DNA from 4 places in the Burkholderia torrens genome. Region 1 is predicted to be linked to each of the others. Evidence: riboswitches for the same ligand, from Rfam matches in the RefSeq annotation. Region 1 holds a riboswitch; each other region holds the start of a gene.

Region 1 (5,180 bases):
CGGCTTCGGGCGGCCCCCAGCGTTCGTTCAGCGCGTCGCGCACGGTGGCCGGCAACCGCGCGAAACGCGCGACGTAGTCGGCCAGCGGGAAGCTCTGGAACGCCGGGCGCAGCGCATGCACGGCCGTGTCGTTGGTCACGCCTTCGGTGAGCCGTGCGATCAGCGCGTCGCCGTCGGATGGCAGGTCAGCCACTGCGTAGCCCGCGTCGCGCAGCGCCGCGAGCACGCGCAGCGCGGACGCCGGCGTGTCGAGCCCGACGCCGTTGCCGATCCGCCCTTCGCTTTGCGGATAGTTCGCGAGAATCAGCGCGACGCGCTTGTCGGCGTTGTCGAGCGTGCGCAGCCGGCACCAGCCGCGCGCGAGCGCCGCGACGAACGAGATCCGCTCGGCGTCCGGCTGGTAGCGCACGACGTCGACCTCGGTATGCGGGCAGCGATACGCGAGCCCCTTGAAACTCACCGCGCGCGTGACGATGCGCCCGTCGACTTCGGGCAGTGCGATGTGCATCGCGATGTCGCGCGCGTGCAGGCCCTGGTTGTCGGCCACCCACGCATCGCGATTGCCGCCGGACAGGATCACCTGCAGCACCGGCGCGTCGCCGGCAAGCACGTCCGGTTCGGGGCTGTCGATCGCGCCGGCCGCGAACGCGGTCGTGTTCAGCACGAGCGCGACGCCGTGCGTGTCGCAGAGCTGCGTGATGACCTCGCGGCTCACCGCATCCTTCAGCGACGTCACCGCGACCGGCAGCGGATTCAGCCCTGCGTCGATCAGCGCGTCGGCCAGCGCGTCGAACACGGCCGTGTTCGCGGCCTGCCAGTGCGCGCGATAGAACAGGATCGCGACGACGGGCGCGCCGGGCGTCCAGCGCGGCCGCCAGTCGTCGACGCTCGCGCGGTCGCGCGCCGGGTGATACAGCGCGGCGGCCGGCAGCGGGCGCGGCGGCTCGGGTTCGTCGCCGAACCCGAGCGTGTGGAATGCAATGCTGCGCAGCAGTGCGCCGGCGTTGTGCGCGCCGCCCTCGCGCAGATAGCGCCACCACAGCCGGCACAGATCCGGCGTGACGGTGCTCTTCGCGACCAGGTTCGGATCTTCCTGCAGGTCGCCCGAGAACATCGCGAGCCGCTGCCCGCGTTTCGACGCGAGCGACACGGCCTGCTCGATCCCGTACGGCCAATACGCTTCGCCGCCGAGGTGGTCGATCACGACCGTCTTTGCGTGGCGCAGCACGTCGTCGACATAGAAATCGACCGACGCCGGCTGGCGCAGGAACGTGACGTTCGCAAGCCGCACGCTCGGGAAGCCGGCCGGCAGTTGCGGCACGACGCTCGCGAGCAGCGACAGCGTCGTGTCGGCCGAACTCAGGATCACGATGTCGGCCGGCTGCTGGTCGATCCGGACGACGCCCTGCGTATCGTCGACGAAGCCGCCCGGCGTGGTGCGCAGCAGATGCATCGTGCGTTACGCCTGTTGCGGCTCGGCCGCGCACGCGGCGTCGAACGCGCGCTGCAGCGCGGCCGCGTCGAGATCCTCGCCGATCAGCACGAAGCGGCTCGCACGCGTTTCGCCGTCCTGCCAGCGGCGGTCGAAATAGCTGTCGAAGCGGCGGCCGACACCCTGGATCACGAGCCGCATCGGCGCGCCGGGCAGCGCGGCGAAGCCCTTCGCGCGATAGATCGTGTGCGCTTCGACGACCCGCTGCAGCGCGGCGATCGTCGCTTCGCGCGTGCCGGCGTCGCCCGACACGACCACCGAGTCGAAATCGTCGTGATGGTGATCGTGATCGCCGTCGTCGGCCGAGCCGTGATGGTCGTGACGCAGGTGGATCGTTTCTTCCGATGCCGACTCGAGGCCCAGCAGCATCGCGAGATCGAGCTCGCCGCGCGTCGCGCGCACGATCTTCACCTGCGGCGGGATCTCGTCGCGGATCGCGGTTTCGATCTGCGCGAATTTCGCGTCGCCGACGAGATCGGCCTTGTTCACGATCACGAGATCGGCGGACGACAGCTGGTCGGCGAACAGTTCGTGCAGCGGCGATTCGTGGTCGAGGTTCGGATCGGCGCGGCGCTGTGCGTCGACGGCCTGCGGGTTTTCCGCGAACTGGCCGCTCGCGGCGGCCGGCCCGTCGACGACGGTCACGACCGCATCGACCGTGAAGCTGTTGCGGATCGTCGGCCAGTTGAACGCCTGCACGAGCGGCTTCGGCAGCGCGAGGCCCGACGTCTCGATCAGCACGTGGTCGATGTCCGCGCGGCGCTCGACGAGCGCTTCCATCACCGGGTAGAACTCTTCCTGCACGGTGCAGCACAGGCAGCCGTTCGCGAGTTCGTACAGCTGGCCCGCCGCTTCGCCCTGCGCGCCGTCGGCATCCTCGCAGCCGATGCCGCAGCCTTTGAGGATCTCGCCGTCGATGCCGAGTTCGCCGAATTCGTTGACGATCACCGCGATGCGGCGGCCTTCGGCGTGCTGCAGGATGTGGCGCATCAGCGTCGTCTTGCCGCTGCCGAGAAAGCCCGTGACGATCGTGACGGGAAGCTTGCGTAGGGTCATGGTAGGTCCGGTGTCGAAGAGGGAATCAGGACGGGATCGTCGCGTCGGTGGCGGCGAGGCAATTCATCGGGCGAAGCGCAGGAAGATCGCCGCGTGATCCGCGCGGACGGCCGCACGACGGGCGGAACAACGAATCGGACATGACGCTTCCTTGCGAACGGTCGACATCGTGAATGCCAACACGGCTGCCGCCGGCCCTGCCCGCGCCGCCTGCCGTTCGCCGTACCGGCCTGGACGCGTTCGCGCGGGGGGCAGATCGGCGGAGGAAGCGGGAAACACCGGGCGTCGGGCCTGCTGCGGCCGTGGACGATGCGCCGCCTCCCCGCGGCGCTGAACCCCAAACGTTTAGGCCGGTATCCGGGCTGGCGAACACGCCGCTTCGCCTTCCCGGATGCGCGCGGCATCCAGTGGCGGTCGTCCGCCTGCACGAGGCAGGCGGCGAAGCGGCGCTGCATCGCGCTGCGCGCGACACGTTCGCTTACCGTTGCGGGGGCAGCACAGGTTGGCTCGACTGCGGTGCAGGCAGGCTCCCTGTTTCCCGTTTAACTGCGCGCGCCGGAGCGGCACGCGCGAGCACCAAAACGCGTGCGAGTGTAGGCGGCGGTGCGGGGAGCGTCAAGGCAAGCGGCCAGCAGCGAACGCGAATGATTGTCGTTTTCAACTAGTCGAGATAAACTTCACCCGATAACAACGAAACCACTGCGCAACGGCAATGTGAGGCAATCACTCAGTCATCCTTAAATTTCCATGTCGAAACGACACAAATCCGGGCAGCGCTTTCCGGTGCTGGCCCTGTCGCTGTGCTCGATCGCCGGCGTCGCCTCCTTCCCTGCCCCGGCGGCCGAATTCGATGAAGAACTGCCCGCGGTCGAGGTGCGCAGCCGCCGTCATCCGAACGATCCGCGCGCCGAACGCGTGAGCACTGCGACTCGCACCGCGAGCGATCCGCGCGACGTACCGCAAACGATCGACAGCGTCGCGGTCGAGGAAACGCTGTCCTATGGCGGCCGCACGCTGGCCGACGCGCTGGCCGGCGTGCCGGGCGTGTCCAACACGTCGGATACGCGCTTCGATTCGTTCCGTATTCGCGGCTTTTCCGCCGCGGGCGACCTGCTGCTCGACGGCATGCGCGACGACGCGCAATACGTGCGCAGTCTCGGCAACATCGAACGCGTCGAAGTGCTGAAGGGGCCGGCGGCGGCGCTGTACGGGCGCGGCAGCGGCGGCGGCGTCATCAACCGGATCACCAAGCAGCCGCTGCCGGAAAACTTCGGACATCTGTCGGCGGCGACCGGCAGTTATGGGCGGCTCGGTGCGTCGGTCGATCTCAACCGGACCCTGTCGAGCGCATGGAGCGTGCGGCTGAATGCCGGACGCGAACACGCAGGCAGCTTCCGCGACCATGTCGACGGCACGCGCCAGTACGTCGCGCCGTCGATCAAATGGCGGGGCGCGCGGCGCAGCTGGCTGCTGCAGTTCGAATACGACGCGTACCGACGCGTGCCCGATCGCGGCATGCCGGCGCCGGTCGCCGCGCTTGACGCGGCCGGCAAGCCGGTCGCGTACTCGCTGCCGTCCGCGCGGCGAGCAACCTTCTTCGGCGCGGCGGGCCGCGACACCATCCGCGACGCGAACATGAACTGGCGCTCGGTCTTCACGCACGCGTTCGATGACGGCTGGGAGCTGCGTCATACGCTGGGCGTGCTGGATTTGCGCAGCACCTTCGACAATACCTACGTCACGCAAAGCTACGTCACGAAGCCGCGCGACTATCGGCGCGTGCAGCGAGCGCGCTACCTGCAGGACATGACGCATCTCAACGTGCAGACCGGTATCGAACTGGGCGGCAAGGTCGCGACCGGAGCGGGGCTGCATCATCTGCTGTTCGGCATCGAATACGGCTGGCAGAAACGCAATCCGACGCTCTGGCAGGCCGATGCGGCGCCGGTCCCGATCAGCGGACCGGATCGTTTCGCACTGGCCGGCTCGGCGCCGCGCCCGTATGCGATGAATCGCCACCGTGTCAGCGACTACGCAATCTTCGCGCAGGACCGCATCGACCTCGGCCGAGCGTGGAAGCTGCTCGGCGGCCTGCGCGGGGAACGCTTCGACGTCGCTTCGACCAACGCGCTGAACGGTCTGCATTCGCGGCGCACGACGACGGCCTGGAGCCCGCGGCTCGGCGTCGTGTGGTCGCCGGTCGGCGCACACAGCTTGTATGCGTCGTACAGCAAGAGCTTCGCGCCGGTCGGCGGCGACCTGATCGGCATCACGCCGGACGCGCGCGGCAACGCCAACGATCTCGGCCCGCAATACAACCGCCAATACGAGATCGGTGTGAAAAGCGACTGGCGCGACGGCGCGCTGAGCACGACGCTCGCACTGTTTCAGCTCGATCTGTACAACCGCCGCGTCGCCGACCCGGTTCGGCCGGGATTTTTCGACCTCACCGGCCTCGAGCGCAATCGCGGCCTGGAACTGGGCGTCGCCGGCCGGATCACGGGCGACTGGTTCGTCCGCGGCGGCATCGGCTGGCAACACGCGCGGGTGGTCGACGCCGAACCAAAATACGCGGGCAAGCGGTCGGCGGGCGTGTCCGGGGCGAACGGCAGCCTGTTCGTCAGCCATGCGC
Region 2 (5,180 bases), on a different replicon from region 1:
CCAGCTGTCATGGGTCTCGTCCTGCGGATTCAGGATGCCGATCGCGACGCTCACCGGCGTGTAGCGGCCGATCGTCCCCTTGTACGACAGGTCGATCCCGCGGATATGCGCGCGGCCGATGTTCATCGGCGAAAACGTCGCCGGGTTGTAGGCGATCAGGTTGCTGACGCGCGTGTCGTAGATCGCCGCGGAAAACGTGCCGTACGACGTGTTCGCGTCGAGCGCGGCCTCGACCGACGTGCTGCGCTCCGGGCTGAGGTTCGGATTGCCGTAGCCGGGGTAGTACAGGTCGTTGAAACTCGGCAGGCGGAACGCATTGCCGTACGACACGCGCGCCGTGTAGACCGGCGTGATCGCCCACGACAGCGCGGCATTGCCGGTGTTCACGCTTTGCCCGGCGATGATCTCGCGACGCCCCGCGAGGAACAGCGTCACGCTGCCGAGCGTGGCCGACTGATGGAGCGAGAACGCGGAGTCGTTGCGCGTCGGAATGCCGCCGGGCGCATCGACCGGCAGGAACGCCTGTTCGCGCGTGAAGTCGTACGCGAGCTTGCTTTCGCCCGACAGCGGCAGCCCGAACAGGTGGAACCCGCGCGCCTGATGGGTCAGGGAGGTCGACGTGCTGATGCGCTGCGAATCGATCTGGCCGGTCGGGATGGCCGGATCGCTCGCGTAGAGGAACTGCCGATCATTCGCATAACCGAACGACTGGTCGAACTGCGTATCGGGCGTGATGTCGAGATGGAACGCGAGCCCCGTCGTCAGCTGGTGATCGAGCTCGCGGTTCGCATAGCCGCTGTTGTCGAACGACAGGTCGGAGCGGTGATAGAGCGCGAACGTCGAGATCGACCAGTTGTCGCGCGCGTAGCCGAGGCGCGCATCGAGATCCTGCGCGTGATACGGATTGCGGCCGTCCTCGTGATACGGCAAGACGGGCCGCGTCGAATCGATGCCGGCCGTGTTGTATGCGTGCAGGCCGAGCGAGTAGGTGAGCCCGCCGAGTGCGGCGAGCGGCCCGGTCGACGGCACCGTGCCCGACGTGCGCAGCTGCGTGTCGAACGTCTTGTTCGACCCGCCGCCGAACGATACGGTGGTCTGGTTCGGCTGGTTCGACGAGCGGCGCGTGAACAGCTGCACGACACCGCCCATCGCGTTGGCGCCGAACGACGCGGCGGCCGGCCCCGAAATCACCTCGACCCGTTCGAACGCATCCGTCGGCAGGTCGGCCCACGGCGCGATGCCGGTGGTCGGCGAGCCGATCCGGATGCCGTCGATGAACACGGCGACCTGGCTCGCGGACGAGCCCCGGATGCTGACCGATGCGGACGAGCCGGGGCCGCCGGTTTGCGACACGGTCACGCCGGGCAGCGTCGCGAGTGCCTGCGTGATGCTCGGGTCGCTCGGCGACAGCCGGTCGAGATCGGTTCGCGTGAGGACCTGGGTCGACGCATAGCGTCCGTCGAACGATTCGGGCAGGCGGCGCGTGTCGGTCACGCTGATCGTCGGCAGGTCGGCGCTTTCCGCTGGCTGGGCGGGCTGCGGTAGTGCGGTGTCGCCCGCGGCATGGGCGATCGGAGCAAGCAGCGCGGTGGCGGCGGACGTGGCGAGCAGGTAGCGAATGTTCATGAGACAGCGGGAGAAAGCGTGTTGCGCGTACGGCGATCGTGAGCGGACGGCGGGCAGGTTGCGTATGGCGACGGCGTGTCGGTGCGACGCTTCCGGCACGGAAGCGGATTCGGGAACGAAGGACATCTGACGGATCCTGAGGTCGGGTCGTCCATGCAACGGGCGACCGCCAACGGCGGCGCCTGGCGCATCGGGACACCCCGCCCGGTGCGGCTGCTGGACCTCGGGTCGATGGCAGGTCTCCTGGCTCGCGGGTCGTCATCCGTGCAGGCCTTCCCGGTTTCCCAGTGGCATGCAGAGGCACGGATTCGCCGCTCACAGTTGCGGGGGCAGCCGCAGATTCGAGGCGTTGCCCCTCCTGCGTTCCCTTTTGATCCCATCCCTGGGAACCATCAGCGCGCAAGGGTAATGGCGTGCGCTCGGGCGCGTCAATTGCCGCGCCGTGCGGGGATGCGAAAAAACGTCATTACCCGGCCATCGCTTTCCGAATCCTTTCTGTCATGCACCAGCGCTGCATTTATCGTCTGATGAATTGAGGTGATCAAGCGCGATGCGCTCGCGCCTGAACCGGCTCGGCGCGATGCCGGTCCAGCGCACGAACGCGCGCCGGAACGCCTCTTCGCCGCCGAAGCCGAGATACGCGGGCTGCACGTCGCGCTGCCCTCAGCCGGATGCCGAGCGGCGCCACGCTCGCGTCGATCGCCGAACGGCTCGGCCGGCGCGCGTTGTGCGTGCCGCGCTTCGCCAGTTTCCCGCTCGACCAGGCTGCCCGCGCACTCGATCTCGTTCAAACGGGCGAGGCGAAAACCAAGCTCGTGCTGCATGTTGCGGATATTGCGGGCTGAACGACACGCATCGAAACGACTGGAGACAGCATGACCGACACCCCATCGCCGATCCTGGCCGGCAAGTGCGCGCTCGCGCTGTCCAGCCCGCCGGCGCGCGAGCGCACGGGCCTCGACACGCACAGCCTGCATTTCCCGCTCGCGCAGCCACTCGCGGTGCGCTCGCTCGACGGCCGCACGCCGCTGCCGCCGCCGGTGATTCCCGCGTACGCGCATCCTCTCATTGACCCCTCAGGACTCTGACTGACATGACGAATTCGATTCGCTTCGACGGCGGCACCGCCGTGATCACCGGCGCGGCCAGCGGCATCGGCAGCGGGCTGGCACGCCACGCTGCCGCGCTCGGCATGCGCGTCGTGCTGGCCGATCTCGATCCGGCGAAGCTCGATGCATTCGCCGCGACGCTCGATACCGACGTGCTGTGCGTGCCGACCGACGTCAGCCAGCCGGAAGCCGTCGACGCGCTGGCCGAAGCCGCGTGGCGGCGTTTCGGCGGCGTCGACCTGCTGTTCAACAACGCAGGCGTGATGGCGACCGGCTTCAGCTGGGAAATCACGCCGGAACGCTTCGAGCGCAGCTTCGCGATCAACGTGCACGGCGTGCTGAACGGGATCCGCAGCTTCGTGCCGCGGATGCTCGAGCGCAACGTGCCCGCGCGGGTCGTGAACACCGCATCGGTCGGTGGCTTCCTGCCGAGCCCGCTGATGTCGCCGTATTCGGCGACGAAGTTCGCGGTGGTCGCGCTGACCGAGTCGCTGTATGGAGAACTGAAGATGCTCGGCGCGCCGGTCGGCGTATCGCTGCTCGCGCCGGGGCCCGTGCAGTCCGGCATCTTCAACGATCCGTTCGGCGCCGCGCACGACCGGCCCGAGGTGCGCGGTTTCGTCGACACGATGCGCGCGATGCTGAACGCACACGGGCTCACGCCCGACGCGTTTGCCGAACGGGTGTTCGACGGCATCCGCGCAGGGCGCTACTGGCTGATTCCGCAACCGGAGACGATAGACGGCGCGCTGCAGCGGCGTACCGGCGACATTCTTGCGGCACGCGATCCGTCGCTGACGTCGTTCTGAATGCCGGCGGGGCCGGGCGCGGCAGCAGCGCCCGGCGCACGCCGTTACATGTGCGTGCCGGCGTGCGTGCGGCCGCCCGGGTCGCCGCCGCGATCGGGCGGCGTATTGTTCTGATCGATCTTCGCGAGCACGAAGCCGGCGTGCGGCAGCCCGCCGGGAGAGTGGTGCATCGCCTGCGCGACGGCGTCGTGCGGCGATGCGGCGGGGAAACCGGAGGACGTCGCGCCCGGTTGAGCGAACGCCGAAAGGGAGGCGGCCGCCAGGGCGGCGGCGACGATCGCGTGCGTGTTCATGGTGGCTCCTTCACGACTGACTGCGGGACAACGTAATCAGTCTAGGGCGCGAAACTTAACGCGTCGTGAAGGCGCAATGACGTACGGATTACCAGATATTCATGTAAGCCGCGCGCGTCACGCCGGCGTCGATACCAGTGCGCAGAAGTTCTCGAGGTCGACGTTGCCGCCGCTGATCACGACGCCGACGCGCTTGCCCTGCAGCGCGTCCTTCATCCGCCGCACGGCTGCGAACGACAGGCAGCCGGTCGGCTCGACGACAATCTTCATACGCGTGGCGAAGAAGCGCATGCAGTCGACCAGTTCCGCATCGGTCGCGGTCAGGATGTCGTCGACGTCGCGGCGAATGATCGGGAACGTCAGGTTGCCGAGGTACTGCGTCTGCGCGCCGTCGGCGATCGTACGCGGCGTGTCGATCCGGACGATCGCGCCGGACCGGAACGATTGCTGGCCGTCGTTGCCGGCTTCGGGCTCGACGCCGTACAGCTTCGCGTGCGGCGACAGCGCGCGCGTGGCGAGCGCGGTGCCCGACAGCAGGCCGCCGCCGCCGAGCGGCGCGAACACCGCGTCGAGCGGGCCGACTTCGTCGAACAGTTCCTTGGCCGCCGTGCCCTGGCCGGCCATCACGTCCGCGTGGTCGTAGGGCGGGATCAACGTGAGCCCGTGCCGCTCCGCGAGATCGCGGCCGATCTGCTCGCGGTCCTCGGTGTAGCGGTCGTAGGTCACGACGTTGCCGCCGTAGCCGCGTGTCGCGGCCATCTTCGCGGCCGGTGCGTCCTGCGGCATCACGATCGTCGCCGGAATGCCGAGGATGCGTGCCGACAGCGCGATCGCCTGTGCATGGTTGCCGGACGAGAACGCGACGACGCCGTGGCGGCGCTGTTCGGCGTTGAAACGCGACAGCGCGTTGAACGCGCCGCGGAACTTGAATGCGCCCATGCGCTGCAGGTTCTCGCACTTGAAGAACACCTGCGCGCCGAGTGCGTCGTCGACCGTTCGCGACGTCATCACCGGCGTGCGGTGCGCATGGCCTTCGAGCCGGGCCGCGGCGGCGGCGACGTCGTCGTACGTGGGAAGAGTCGGAGCGTTCATGGTGGGTCGTGAGTCGGAAAGATCAGTCAACTGGGAAGAAGCCGCGCGCGTATGACTTCTACTTCGCATCGTTGTAGACGGTCGCGCGCGAGACGCCGAGATGCTGCGACACGATTTCCATCGCGCGGCGCACCTCGAGGAAGCCGTCGGCCTTGAGTGTTTGCAGCAACTCGCGGCGCTGGTCGGTCTTCAGCTCGCGCGGCGTCGTCGCGAGGCGCGTCGCGAACGCGTCGATGCGCTGCCGGATCGCG
Region 3 (5,180 bases), 920 kb from region 1:
GCGCAAGCGCCACTGGCTGCAGGTCACCGATTTCGTCGCGCCGATGGTGCCGACGGGGCTCGCGGCCGGGCGGCTCGGCAACTTCATCAACGGCGAACTGTGGGGCCGCGTGACCGATCCGGCGGCACCGTGGGCGATGCTGTTCCCGGGCGCGATGCGCGACGATGCGGCGTGGCTGCCGAAGCATCCCGAGCTTGTCGAGAAGTGGCATCTCGCCGACGTGTTCATGCAATACCAGATGCTGCCGCGCCATCCTTCGCAGCTCTATGAAATCGCGCTCGAAGGTATCGTGCTGTTCTTCGCGCTGTTCTTCTTCTCGCGCAAGTCGCGGCCGATGGGCGCCGTGTCCGCGCTGTTCCTGATCGGCTATGGCCTCGCACGCTTCACGGTCGAGTTCGCGCGCGAGCCCGACGACTTCCTCGGCCTGCTGGCGCTCGGCCTGTCGATGGGGCAGTGGCTGTCGCTGCCGATGATCCTCGCGGGTGTCGCGCTGATGGTGTGGGCGTATCGCCGCCGCTCGGCAAACGCCGCGGCGTGATGCGAAATCGATGCGCGCGCAATCGACGCGTGCATCGACAACGCGCAGGCACATGAAAAACGCCGGCCCTCGGGCCGGCGTTTTTCGTTTCCTATAGCTGCGCGTGGCGCGTTACTTCATCTGCACCGAGCCGTTGACGGTGACCGACACGGTCGCCTTGCCGCCTTCGACCGCGATCGGTGCGCTCATCTTCGCGCTGTCCATCGGCGCCGCGGCCATCGCCATCATGCGTGGGTACGGCTGTACGTTGCGGCCGCTGCCGACGTTCACGTCGCGGATCGTGTAGCTGCTGTAGCCGAACGCCTTCGCGGCTTCGTCCGCGCGTGCGCGGAACGACTTGATCGCCTCGGTCGTGAGCTTCTGCTCGGCCGTGCGCTGCGCTTCAGGCGACAGCGAGAACTCGACATTCGCGACCTGCATCAGGTTCGACAACTGGCCCGCGAGCTTCGACGCCGCGGCGAAATCGCGCGATTCGAGCGCCACCTCGGTACGCCCGCGCCACGCGGAAATCTTGCCGTCGCGATCGGTGCTCGGATACACGGAGAACGCACCCGTATGCGCGGTGACGCCCGACACGCCCTTCGCCTGCGACAGCGCTGCGTCGGCGCGCTGGTTCAGCTGCGCCGTGAGGCTGCCCGGGTCCTTGGCCTGCTGCTCGTAGAACAGCGTGATGTGGATGATGTCCTGCGGCACGTCGGCGCTGGCCTGCGACGACAGCGACAGCACGCCGGCCGGCTCGGGGAAATGCGGGTTCGCGGTTTGCGCGTGCGCGGCGGGCGACGCGAGCGTCAGCGCGACGGGAACGGCGGCGGCGAGGGCGAGCGACAGCGCGAGTGCGGATTTCTTGGTCATTGTTGGACTCCTTGTGCGAGGGCGCGCACGCGGATCACGCGTGCACGACGCGGGCGTACCGCGCGACGAAATAAACGGCGGCCGGCCTGATCGGTCGACAGCGGTTGCTTAGGCTGCGCAAAAGACCCGCGAGTTCCGTGTCGGCATGCGTGTGCTGACCAGATTTGACCTTTGGCGTGCGCCTACTTCATCAACTTCTCGGTGATGAAGCGCCATTCGGCACGCGTAACCGGTGTGATCGACAAGCGGTTGCCGCGGGCCAGCACGCGCATGTCGGCGAGTTCGTCGTGTTCGCGCAGTGCGGCGAGCGGCACGAGCGGCGACTTTTTCACGTAGCGCACGTCGACGAGCAACCAGCGCGGTGCTTCCTGCGTCGATTTCGGGTCGTAATAGGGGCTTGCAGGATCGAACTGCGTGGGATCGGGGTAGGGTGTCGACGACACTTCCGCGAGGCCCGCGATGCCCGGCTCGGGGCAGCTCGAGTGATAGAACAGCACGCCGTCGCCGATCTTCATCGTGTCGCGCATGAAATTGCGCGCCTGATAGTTGCGCACGCCGGTCCATGGCAGCGAGCGCTGCGGGGCGTTGGCGAGATCGTCGATGCTTGCTTCGTCCGGTTCGGACTTCATCAGCCAGTATTGCATGGATCGTGATCGACGCAGAAAGAGGCTGCTACAAAAGAAAACGGCACCGGGACGTGCCCGATGCCGTTGGATAGGCCCCCGCCTTGGCCGCTAGGCCGGCATCCTGAACCTGGGGTTCAGAATTGGTCGCAGTTAGCAGCACTTCGGGTACATCAGACAGAGTGACGCGCGCGCCCGTGCTACAAATTTCCGCAACCGTGCACATGGCATTGGTTCAAGGAATATATGACCTTGGCGAACCAGGCAGGGAAGCTGACTGAACTGTGATTCGATGCGCCAATTTGACCACCGTTGACCGCCGAGATCAAGGGGAATCGACACATCGTTTGAAACGTTACTGCGTCTCGTGCTGTGCGAGCACCGCGCCGAGCTGTTCGTTCATCTGGTGCATTGTACGACGGATTTCCTCCGCCGGAAATGCTTCACCGTGCCGCACACTCGTTTGCAGCCGCAGCAATTCCGATGCGAGCGACAGTGCCGCCATCACCGCAATGCGATCGGTGCCGCGTACCGAACTGTTCGAGCGGATTTTCGACATTTCTGCGTCGACGCGCGCGACTGCCTCGAGCAGCGCCGCTTCGGTCTCGGCCGAACAGGCGAGCCGATAGGGCTGGCCGAGAATCGAGACTTCGATCTGCTTGGTGCTCATGCATGTTCTCCGTGGCTGGCCGCGTCATCGCCATCCGGACGCGCCTGCGCATCCAGCAGGTCGAGCTGGTTGTCGGCTTGCTCCGCGCTTTTCGAGCGCGGCAGCTTTTCGAGAATCGCGTTCAGTTTCACCTGGGCGTCGTCGATCTTTGCCGACAGCGTGTCGCGCTCGGCCGCGAGCGCATTGCGTTCGTCACGCAGTTCCGCGAGTTCCGCGCGGACCGTGTCCGCTTCCGTGCGCAATTGCGCGACCTGCTCTTCGAGCGCGAGCCGTTCCGCGTGATAGCGCTTGTTCAGCGAAATCAGACGGCCAATATTTTGAGATAAGGTTTCGAGTTCGTTGAGCATTTGCTGCGTCCTCTAAAGACCCAGCATTTTAGCGCGGAATAACGCGCAATCCGACATCTGTAACGTTTCCAGTCGTAACACCCCTGCTTCTCGCCGTGAATCGGTGCTTCCCGCACGTGTCCGGACGCTTCCTTGACGCTCGCGCTACCCGCTCCTAAACTGGCGCCGCCTCGGTGCTCGCGCGTGGCACGCGCGGTTAAACGGGAAGCAGGGCGCGCGATCATGGAGCGCGCCAACCTGCGCTGCCCCCGCAACGGTAAGCGGCCGCGTCCCTTGACGCAGGCCGGCTCGGGCGCGTCTTGCATGCAGGTGTCGCATGCGGGCGCGGGCCACTGCGCGTGACACGCGCGGGAAGGCGAGCCGGACCGCCGCCAGCCCGGATACCGGCCGAGACGGGAAGCCCGCACGGGCTTCATGACGCGCGGCCTGCGGGGAGGCGGGCCGCGCAATGCTTCACGGAATGTTCTTCGATGCTGACCCCAATCGTCCGCACGGCGTCCCAGTCACGCCCGGCCGGCAACCTCGAGCGGATGCGCCGCGCGTCATGCGCGCGGCCGTGCACGGCATGAGCGCCGCGCGCGCTACCGCGATCTGGGCCGCGCTGGCCGCCGTGGTCGCGCTGCTGTTCGTCGCGTCGCTGTCGATCGGCAGCGTGCCGATGTCACCGTGGCAGGCGCTTGCATCGCTCGTGCCGCATGGCGGCGATGCGCTGTTCGCCGATATCGTCCGCACGCTGCGCCTGCCGCGTGCGCTGGCGGGTTTCGCGTGCGGCGCGCTGCTCGCGCTGGCCGGCGCACTGCTGCAGGTGCTGCTGCGCAATCCGCTCGCGGAACCCTACGTACTCGGCGTGTCCGGCGGCGCGGCCGGCTTCGCGCTCGTCGCGATGATCGCCGGCGGCGCGTGGTGGCTCGTCGACGTGTCGGCATTTGCCGGCGCGCTCGTCTCTGTCGCGCTCGTACTCGGCCTCGCGCGCCGCGAGCTGTGGCGCGGTGATGCGCGCGACGCGTCGCCGCGCCTGCTGCTCACGGGCGTCGTGATCGCGGCAGGGTGGGGCGCGCTCGTCACGCTGTTGCTGTCGCTCGCACCCGATGCGCGGCTGCGCGGCATCATCTTCTGGCTCACGGGCGACCTGAACGGCGTGACGGCGCCGTGGTTCGCGTGGGGTGCGCTGTTGCTGGCCGCCTGCGTCGCGCTGCCGGCTGCGCCGCAACTGAACGTGCTGCTGCGCGGCGACGCGACCGCGCAGGCGCTCGGCGTGCCCGTCGCGCGCGTGCGCGTGCGGATCTATCTCGTCGCGTCGCTGGCCGCCGCGGCCGCGGTGACGACGGCCGGCACGATCGGCTTCGTCGGCCTCGTCGTTCCGCATGCGCTGCGGCTTGCGTTCGGCAACGACCAGCGGATGCTGCTGCCGGCCGCGATGCTCGCGGGCGGCGGCGGCGTGATGGCGGCCGACCTGCTCGCGCGCACCGCGATCGCGCCCGCGCAGTTGCCGGTCGGCGTGATGACCGCGTTGATCGGCGTGCCGGTGTTCCTGTGGATGTTGTTGAGGAGGCCGATGCGATGACGGATGCTGGACTGCACGCCGTCGACCTGACGCTGAAGGCCGGCGCGCGCACGTTGCTCGCCGGGTTCACGCAAGCCTTCCGCCCCGGCGAGATCTGGTGTGTCGCGGGGCCGAACGGCGCGGGCAAGACGACGCTGCTCGCGACGCTCGCGGGGCTGCAGCCGCCGGCCGGCGGACAGGTCGAGATCGACGGCCGGCCGCTTGCCGCGTGGCGCCCCGAGCAACTCGCGCAGCGCCGCGCGCTGATGCCGCAGCAACTGCACGACGCGTTCAGCGCGACGGTGTTCGACACGGTGCTGCTCAACCGCTTTCCGTATCTAGGCGGCTGGGGCTGGGAGCGCGACGGCGATCGCGCGGCCGCGCACGATGCACTCGCGACGTTCGACCTGACTGCACTCGCGTCGCGCGACGTGCTGTCGCTGTCGGGCGGCGAGCGGCAGCGGGTCGCGCTGGCTGCGACGCTGTGCCAGGATGCGCCGCTGATGCTGCTTGACGAACCGCTCGCGCATCTCGACCTGCATCACCAGATCGACTGCCTGACCGCGCTGACTGCATGGCTCGACACGGGCCCGCGCACGGTGCTGTT
Region 4 (5,180 bases), on a different replicon from region 1:
GCTCATGTCGAGCACCTGGTCGTAGAACGCGAAATCGCCGATCGGCGTGAGATCGAGATCGCGCTGGTCGTGCCAGTGGCGCTGGCGCAGCTCGGCACCGAGCGCCTTCAGATCGTCACGCGACGACTCGCCCTTCCAGTAGCGTTCGAGACCGAACTTGAGTTCGCGCTTCGCGCCGATGCGCGGAAAACCGAGGTTGTGTGTCGTCACCATAAGCTGCCGTCCAGAGAAGAATTGAAGATCCGGCAGCCATCATAGGGATTTCAAACCATGAAATAAAATGGCATTATTTCATTCATCCATTAAAACTGTTCATGCATTCGTTGCGCGAGCGAAATCCATGCTGGAACGATTCCATCTCGTCGTCATTCGTGAAGTCGAGCGCCAGGGCTCGCTGACCGCGGCCGCCCATGCGCTGCACCTCACGCAATCGGCGCTCAGCCATACCGTCCGGAAAATCGAGCAGCAGCTCGGCACGCCGATCTGGGACCGCGAAGGCCGCGGCCTGCGGCTCACGCAGGGCGGGCAATATCTGCTGAAGCTGGCGAACCGGCTGCTGCCGCAGTTCGAACTCGCCGAAGAGCGGATGAAGCAGTACGCGAAGGGCGAGCGCGGCACGCTGCGCATCGGGATGGAGTGCCACCCGTGCTACCAGTGGCTGCTGAAGGTCGTTTCGCCCTACCTGTCGCGCTGGCCCGACGTCGACGTGGACGTAAAGCAGCGCTTCCAGTTCGGCGGCATCGGCGCGCTGTTCGGCTATGACATCGACGTGCTCGTCACGCCCGATCCGCTGAACAAGCCGGGGCTGCGCTTCGATCCCGTGTTCGATTACGAGCAGGTGCTGGTGGTCGCCGACTCGCACCGGTTCGCGAACGCCGACTACGTGACGCCCGAGCAACTGACCGACGAGATCCTGATCACGTACCCGGTCGAGACCGACCGGCTCGACATCTACAACCAGTTCCTGACGCCGGCCGGCATCGTGCCGAGGCGGCACAAGTCGATCGAGACGACCGACATCATGTTGCAGATGGTGGCAAGCGAACGCGGCGTGGCCGCGCTGCCGAGATGGCTGGCCGACGAGTATGCAGACCGGATGGCGGTCGTGCCGGTCAAGCTCGGCAAGAAGGGGATCGCGAAGCAGATCTTCCTCGGCATCCGCGAAGCGGACGCATCGATCGACTATCTGGCCGCGTTCGTCGCGCTGGCGCGCGAATCGACGGGGAGCGCGCCGCGCATGCTGCGCTAGGCGCGCCCCGCTGCGCTGCGCGTCAGGCGGCGCGCAAGCCGATGCGCTCGCTGCGCTCGACCCAGGCGCCGAACAACAGGCCGATCGTCGTCCACATGATCACCTGCATGCCGATCGCCGCGACGCGGAACTTCCACAGCACGGCCGCCGGGAAATCGGCCGGCAACTCGCTGACAGACGGCAGCCCGACCTGCACGGCCGCGATGATCGCGACGAACACGAGCCCGGCGACGATCGACGCGTTCCACTGGCCGAGCTTCGCCAGCAAATGGCGGCGCACGCTGACCGAGAACACCATCGTCGCGACCGAGATCGCGATCATCAGGAAGAACAGGCCCGTGCGGTAGCCGATCGTGTCGGGATCGCCGACCGACGGCGGATTGGCCGGGTACTTGAGGTTCGGCACGATCACGAGCGCGATGAATGCCGCCAGCGCGAGCCACGCGGCCAGCGGCCGTGCGGGGAGGCGGCTGCCTCGCCCGTAGGCAAACGCGAAAACCAGCGAGAACAGCCCGCCGAATGCCGCGCCGTAGGTCACGACACCCGTCAGCAGCCCGAGGCCCGCCTGCGTCCGGCGGCTGACCAGCTCGGGCTCCGGTGCCTCGCCACTGGCGGCGGTGGTTTTTTCTTCGAAGGAGATTGCCTGATCGACTTGCGGTTCGCCGACGATTCTGGCGAAACCGAACGTGAGGAGGCCTGCGGCGATGCCTGCGAGCATCCCGCGCATGAGCAGCTTTCCGACCATCACGGCCTCCGCGTCAGTGGCAGGGAAAGCCGAGCAGATGGCGGCCGTCGTGGACGAACTCGTGGACGTACATGCCCGGCACGAGCGACGTCGCGCCCTGTTCCGCGCCGACGAAATAAAGCGCGAGCAACAGGATCAGGCCGACGAACACGGCCCACGGCAACAGTTCACGGACGGGGATGGGTGCCGGCACGGCCGCCGGCTTCAGCACTGCTTCGCTCATGGATGCACCTCAGGGGATTCGCGCCCCGACAAATGTTGAATGGGTACGAAGGCAGGTCTGGCTTCCGGGATCGTCGATTCCCCGGTTACAGTGGCGCGACCGCGCCGGAATTGCACCGGCTTCCGCGTTTCGTATCGGGCGAATTGTACGCGCGAACGTTCGCGTATTGAAGTGATCGCACGGTGACGATTGCGTCCCGCTCCGGATTCCCCGAAAACCGACATGACCCTGCATGCCTCGCTGCACCTGATCGCACACGCGCCGACCCGGGCGATGCGCACCGGCACGTTTCCCGACGACGATCCGCTCGATGCCCGCGGGCTCGCCGAAGCCGCTGCACTGCGCGACCGGTGGGCAGGCGTTAACGGCTCGCTCGTGCTGTGCAGCCCTGCGCGCTGTGCGCGGCAGACCGCCGACGCACTCGGGTTACATGCCGACGTTGAAGACGCACTGCGCGACATCGACTACGGCAACTGGCGCGGCAAGCGCTTGCACGACCTCGCACGCGACTTGCCGGACGAACTGGGTGCGTGGATCAGCGACCCGTCAGCGTCGCCGCACGGCGGCGAATCGTTCGACGCCACCATGCGCCGCGTCGGCACCTGGTTGGACACGCTGCAGCGCGACCGCGACATCGTTGCGGTCACGCATGCGACGATCGTTCGCGCGGCCGTCGCGCATGCGTTGCGGATGGATTCGAAGACAGCAACCCGCCTCGACATCGCGCCGCTGTCCTGCACGACGCTCGTCGCATCACCACATGGATGGACGTTGAGCACGGACGACAACGCATAGGCCCGTCTTGCGCTCACTATGTGGATGACGATGCGGGCCGGTACCTCGCGTCGCGCATGCATGCCTTCATTTTCCTTACGTGTCGACAACGCACACCGTTCGTGGTCCCGACTGTCATCAAACTGTCTGCTGGCCGCAGATAGGATCGGACGCGGTTCCCTTACGAGATGCCGTCATGAATCAACCTGCTTCGTCCGCACCGAACAATTCGGGCTCCGTCGAACGCACCAGGCAGGTCGGCTATGCCGTCTTCCTGCTGGTGCTCGCGCTCGGCGCGATCTATATCGCCACGCACCTGATCGACGATCTGTCGCCGGTCCGCGAAGGGAAGCTGTTCCCGTACCTGCTGCTCGGCGCCGCGCTGCTGATCGCGCTCGGCTTCGAATTCGTCAACGGCTTCCACGACACCGCGAACGCGGTCGCCACCGTGATCTATACGCACTCGCTGACGCCGAACGTCGCGGTGATCTGGTCCGGCATGTGGAACTTCCTCGGCGTGATGGTCTCGAGCGGCGCCGTCGCGTTCGGCATCCTGCAACTGCTGCCGGTCGAGCTGATCCTGCAGGTTGGCAGCGGCTCGGGCTTCGCGATGGTGTTCGCGCTGCTGATCGCCGCGATCGTCTGGAACCTCGCGACCTGGTATTTCGGGTTGCCGTCGTCGAGCTCGCATACGCTGATCGGGTCGATCATCGGCGTCGGGCTGATGAACCAGCTGATGCACGGGCCGTCCGGCACGAGCGGCGTCGACTGGGCCCAGGCGCTCGGCGTCGGCAAGTCGCTGCTGTTCTCGCCGATCGTCGGCTTCCTGTGCGCGGCACTGCTGCTGCTCGTGCTGAAGACGCTCGTGCGGATTCCCGAGCTGTACAAGGAACCGCCGAAGGATCAGCCGCCGCCGTTCTGGATTCGCTGCCTGCTGATCCTGACCTGCACGGGCGTGTCGTTTGCGCACGGCTCGAACGACGGGCAGAAAGGGATGGGCCTCATCATGCTGATCCTGATCGGCACGGTGCCGACTGCGTATGCGTTGAACAAGGCCGTCACGCCGGCCGAATCGCAGACTTTCGTGGCCGTCGCGAACCAGGCGGCCGCGACGTTCGGCAAGTACACGAACGGCGTCGCACCGTCCGCGAACCCGCGCGCCGATGTCGAACACTACGTGCAGCGTCGTGAACTGACGCCCGCCGTGCTGCCGGCCGTGCAGCAGCTGTCGACGTCGCTCGCGACGGCCGTCGGCGCGTCGGGGTCGATGGCCGCCGTGCCGCAGCGCGACGTCGACAACGTGCGCAACACGATGTATCTGGTGTCCGAAGCAATCCGCCTGATCGAGAAGTCGGGCCAGCCCGCGTTCGCCGCCGACGACAAGCTTGCGATCGACAACTATCGCAAGCAGCTCGACCACGCGACCAAATTCATTCCGACGTGGGTGAAGGTTGCCGTCGCGATCGCGCTGGGCCTCGGCACGATGGTCGGCTGGAAGCGGATCGTCGTGACCGTCGGCGAGAAAATCGGCAAGCAGCATCTGACCTACGGACAGGGCGCGTCGGCCGAACTCGTCGCGATGCTGACGATCGGCGCCGCCGACGTGTACGGGCTGCCGGTGTCGACGACCCACGTGCTGTCGTCGGGTGTCGCGGGCACGATGGCGGCGAACGGGTCGGGGCTGCAATGGGGCACGGTGCGCAGCCTCGTGCTCGCGTGGGTGCTGACGCTGCCGGCGTCGATCGTGCTTGCCGGCGCGCTCTACTGGTTGTTCCGGTCGATGGCTTGATTCGCGTTGCGACGGGTGGCCGGTATGCGCCGGCCGCCTGTCGTGGAGGATTCGCAGCTTCGCTTCTCCGCTTCCCCGCCTTTCCGCACTGATACGTCGCAGCCTTCGATGTATCGTGCGCGCCGCATGCCCTCCTCCCCCTTCCGAATTGAAGCGCAAGATCTGGAGCGCATCTGTGCTCGAACGTCGCTAGACTGGGGCCATCATTTTTTTGTGGCTGCAACCGTGCACGCAACGCTTCCGAGCATTCCGCGCGGCGCCACATCGCTGACGAACCGAGGGACGCCCGTGAACATCGCCGATCTGCAACCTGCCATCGAATCGCCGGACATCGCGCAACGCGTCGACACCATCGACTGGCGGACCGTCGGTTCCGAGCTCGATCGTTATGGGTGCGCGC

What was found. A riboswitch is a leader RNA that binds a small molecule or an ion and turns the genes downstream of it on or off. The one in region 1 is predicted to bind cobalamin.
Region 2: linked by a shared signal. The riboswitch ahead of AC5LXX_RS22935 (TonB-dependent receptor domain-containing protein) and the one ahead of cobW (cobalamin biosynthesis protein CobW) in region 1 are both predicted to bind cobalamin.
Region 3: linked by a shared signal. The riboswitch ahead of AC5LXX_RS12700 (FecCD family ABC transporter permease) and the one ahead of cobW (cobalamin biosynthesis protein CobW) in region 1 are both predicted to bind cobalamin.
Region 4: linked by a shared signal. The riboswitch ahead of AC5LXX_RS18195 (CbtB domain-containing protein) and the one ahead of cobW (cobalamin biosynthesis protein CobW) in region 1 are both predicted to bind cobalamin.

The regions. Positions count from the first base shown of each region.
Region 1 is NZ_OZ480211.1:1,835,152-1,840,331, reverse strand. It holds gene cobN (cobaltochelatase subunit CobN) at 1-1,453, opposite strand, end outside; gene cobW (cobalamin biosynthesis protein CobW) at 1,460-2,548, opposite strand; cobalamin riboswitch at 2,880-3,144, opposite strand; gene AC5LXX_RS08385 (TonB-dependent receptor) at 3,296-5,180, shown strand, end outside.
Region 2 is NZ_OZ480212.1:1,480,960-1,486,139, forward strand. It holds gene AC5LXX_RS22935 (TonB-dependent receptor domain-containing protein) at 1-1,626, opposite strand, end outside; cobalamin riboswitch at 1,843-2,035, opposite strand; partial or broken gene AC5LXX_RS22940 (AraC family transcriptional regulator) at 2,125-2,268, opposite strand; gene AC5LXX_RS22945 (hypothetical protein) at 2,298-2,471, shown strand; gene AC5LXX_RS22950 (hypothetical protein) at 2,502-2,714, shown strand; gene AC5LXX_RS22955 (SDR family NAD(P)-dependent oxidoreductase) at 2,720-3,544, shown strand; gene AC5LXX_RS22960 (hypothetical protein) at 3,589-3,837, opposite strand; gene AC5LXX_RS22965 (threo-3-hydroxy-L-aspartate ammonia-lyase) at 3,955-4,929, opposite strand; gene AC5LXX_RS22970 (helix-turn-helix transcriptional regulator) at 4,988-5,180, opposite strand, start outside.
Region 3 is NZ_OZ480211.1:2,751,120-2,756,299, reverse strand. It holds gene lgt (prolipoprotein diacylglyceryl transferase) at 1-538, shown strand, start outside; gene AC5LXX_RS12725 (SIMPL domain-containing protein) at 650-1,390, opposite strand; gene AC5LXX_RS12720 (EVE domain-containing protein) at 1,573-2,034, opposite strand; RNA gene ssrS (6S RNA) at 2,106-2,287, opposite strand; gene AC5LXX_RS12710 (cell division protein ZapA) at 2,369-2,683, opposite strand; gene AC5LXX_RS12705 (ATPase) at 2,680-3,030, opposite strand; cobalamin riboswitch at 3,185-3,436, shown strand; gene AC5LXX_RS12700 (FecCD family ABC transporter permease) at 3,596-4,594, shown strand; gene AC5LXX_RS12695 (ABC transporter ATP-binding protein) at 4,591-5,180, shown strand, end outside.
Region 4 is NZ_OZ480212.1:396,883-402,062, reverse strand. It holds gene metE (5-methyltetrahydropteroyltriglutamate--homocysteine S-methyltransferase) at 1-213, opposite strand, end outside; gene AC5LXX_RS18205 (LysR family transcriptional regulator) at 341-1,249, shown strand; gene AC5LXX_RS18200 (CbtA family protein) at 1,272-1,994, opposite strand; gene AC5LXX_RS18195 (CbtB domain-containing protein) at 2,008-2,217, opposite strand; cobalamin riboswitch at 2,251-2,389, opposite strand; gene AC5LXX_RS18190 (histidine phosphatase family protein) at 2,440-3,012, shown strand; gene AC5LXX_RS18185 (inorganic phosphate transporter) at 3,188-4,780, shown strand; gene AC5LXX_RS18180 (2OG-Fe(II) oxygenase) at 5,069-5,180, shown strand, end outside.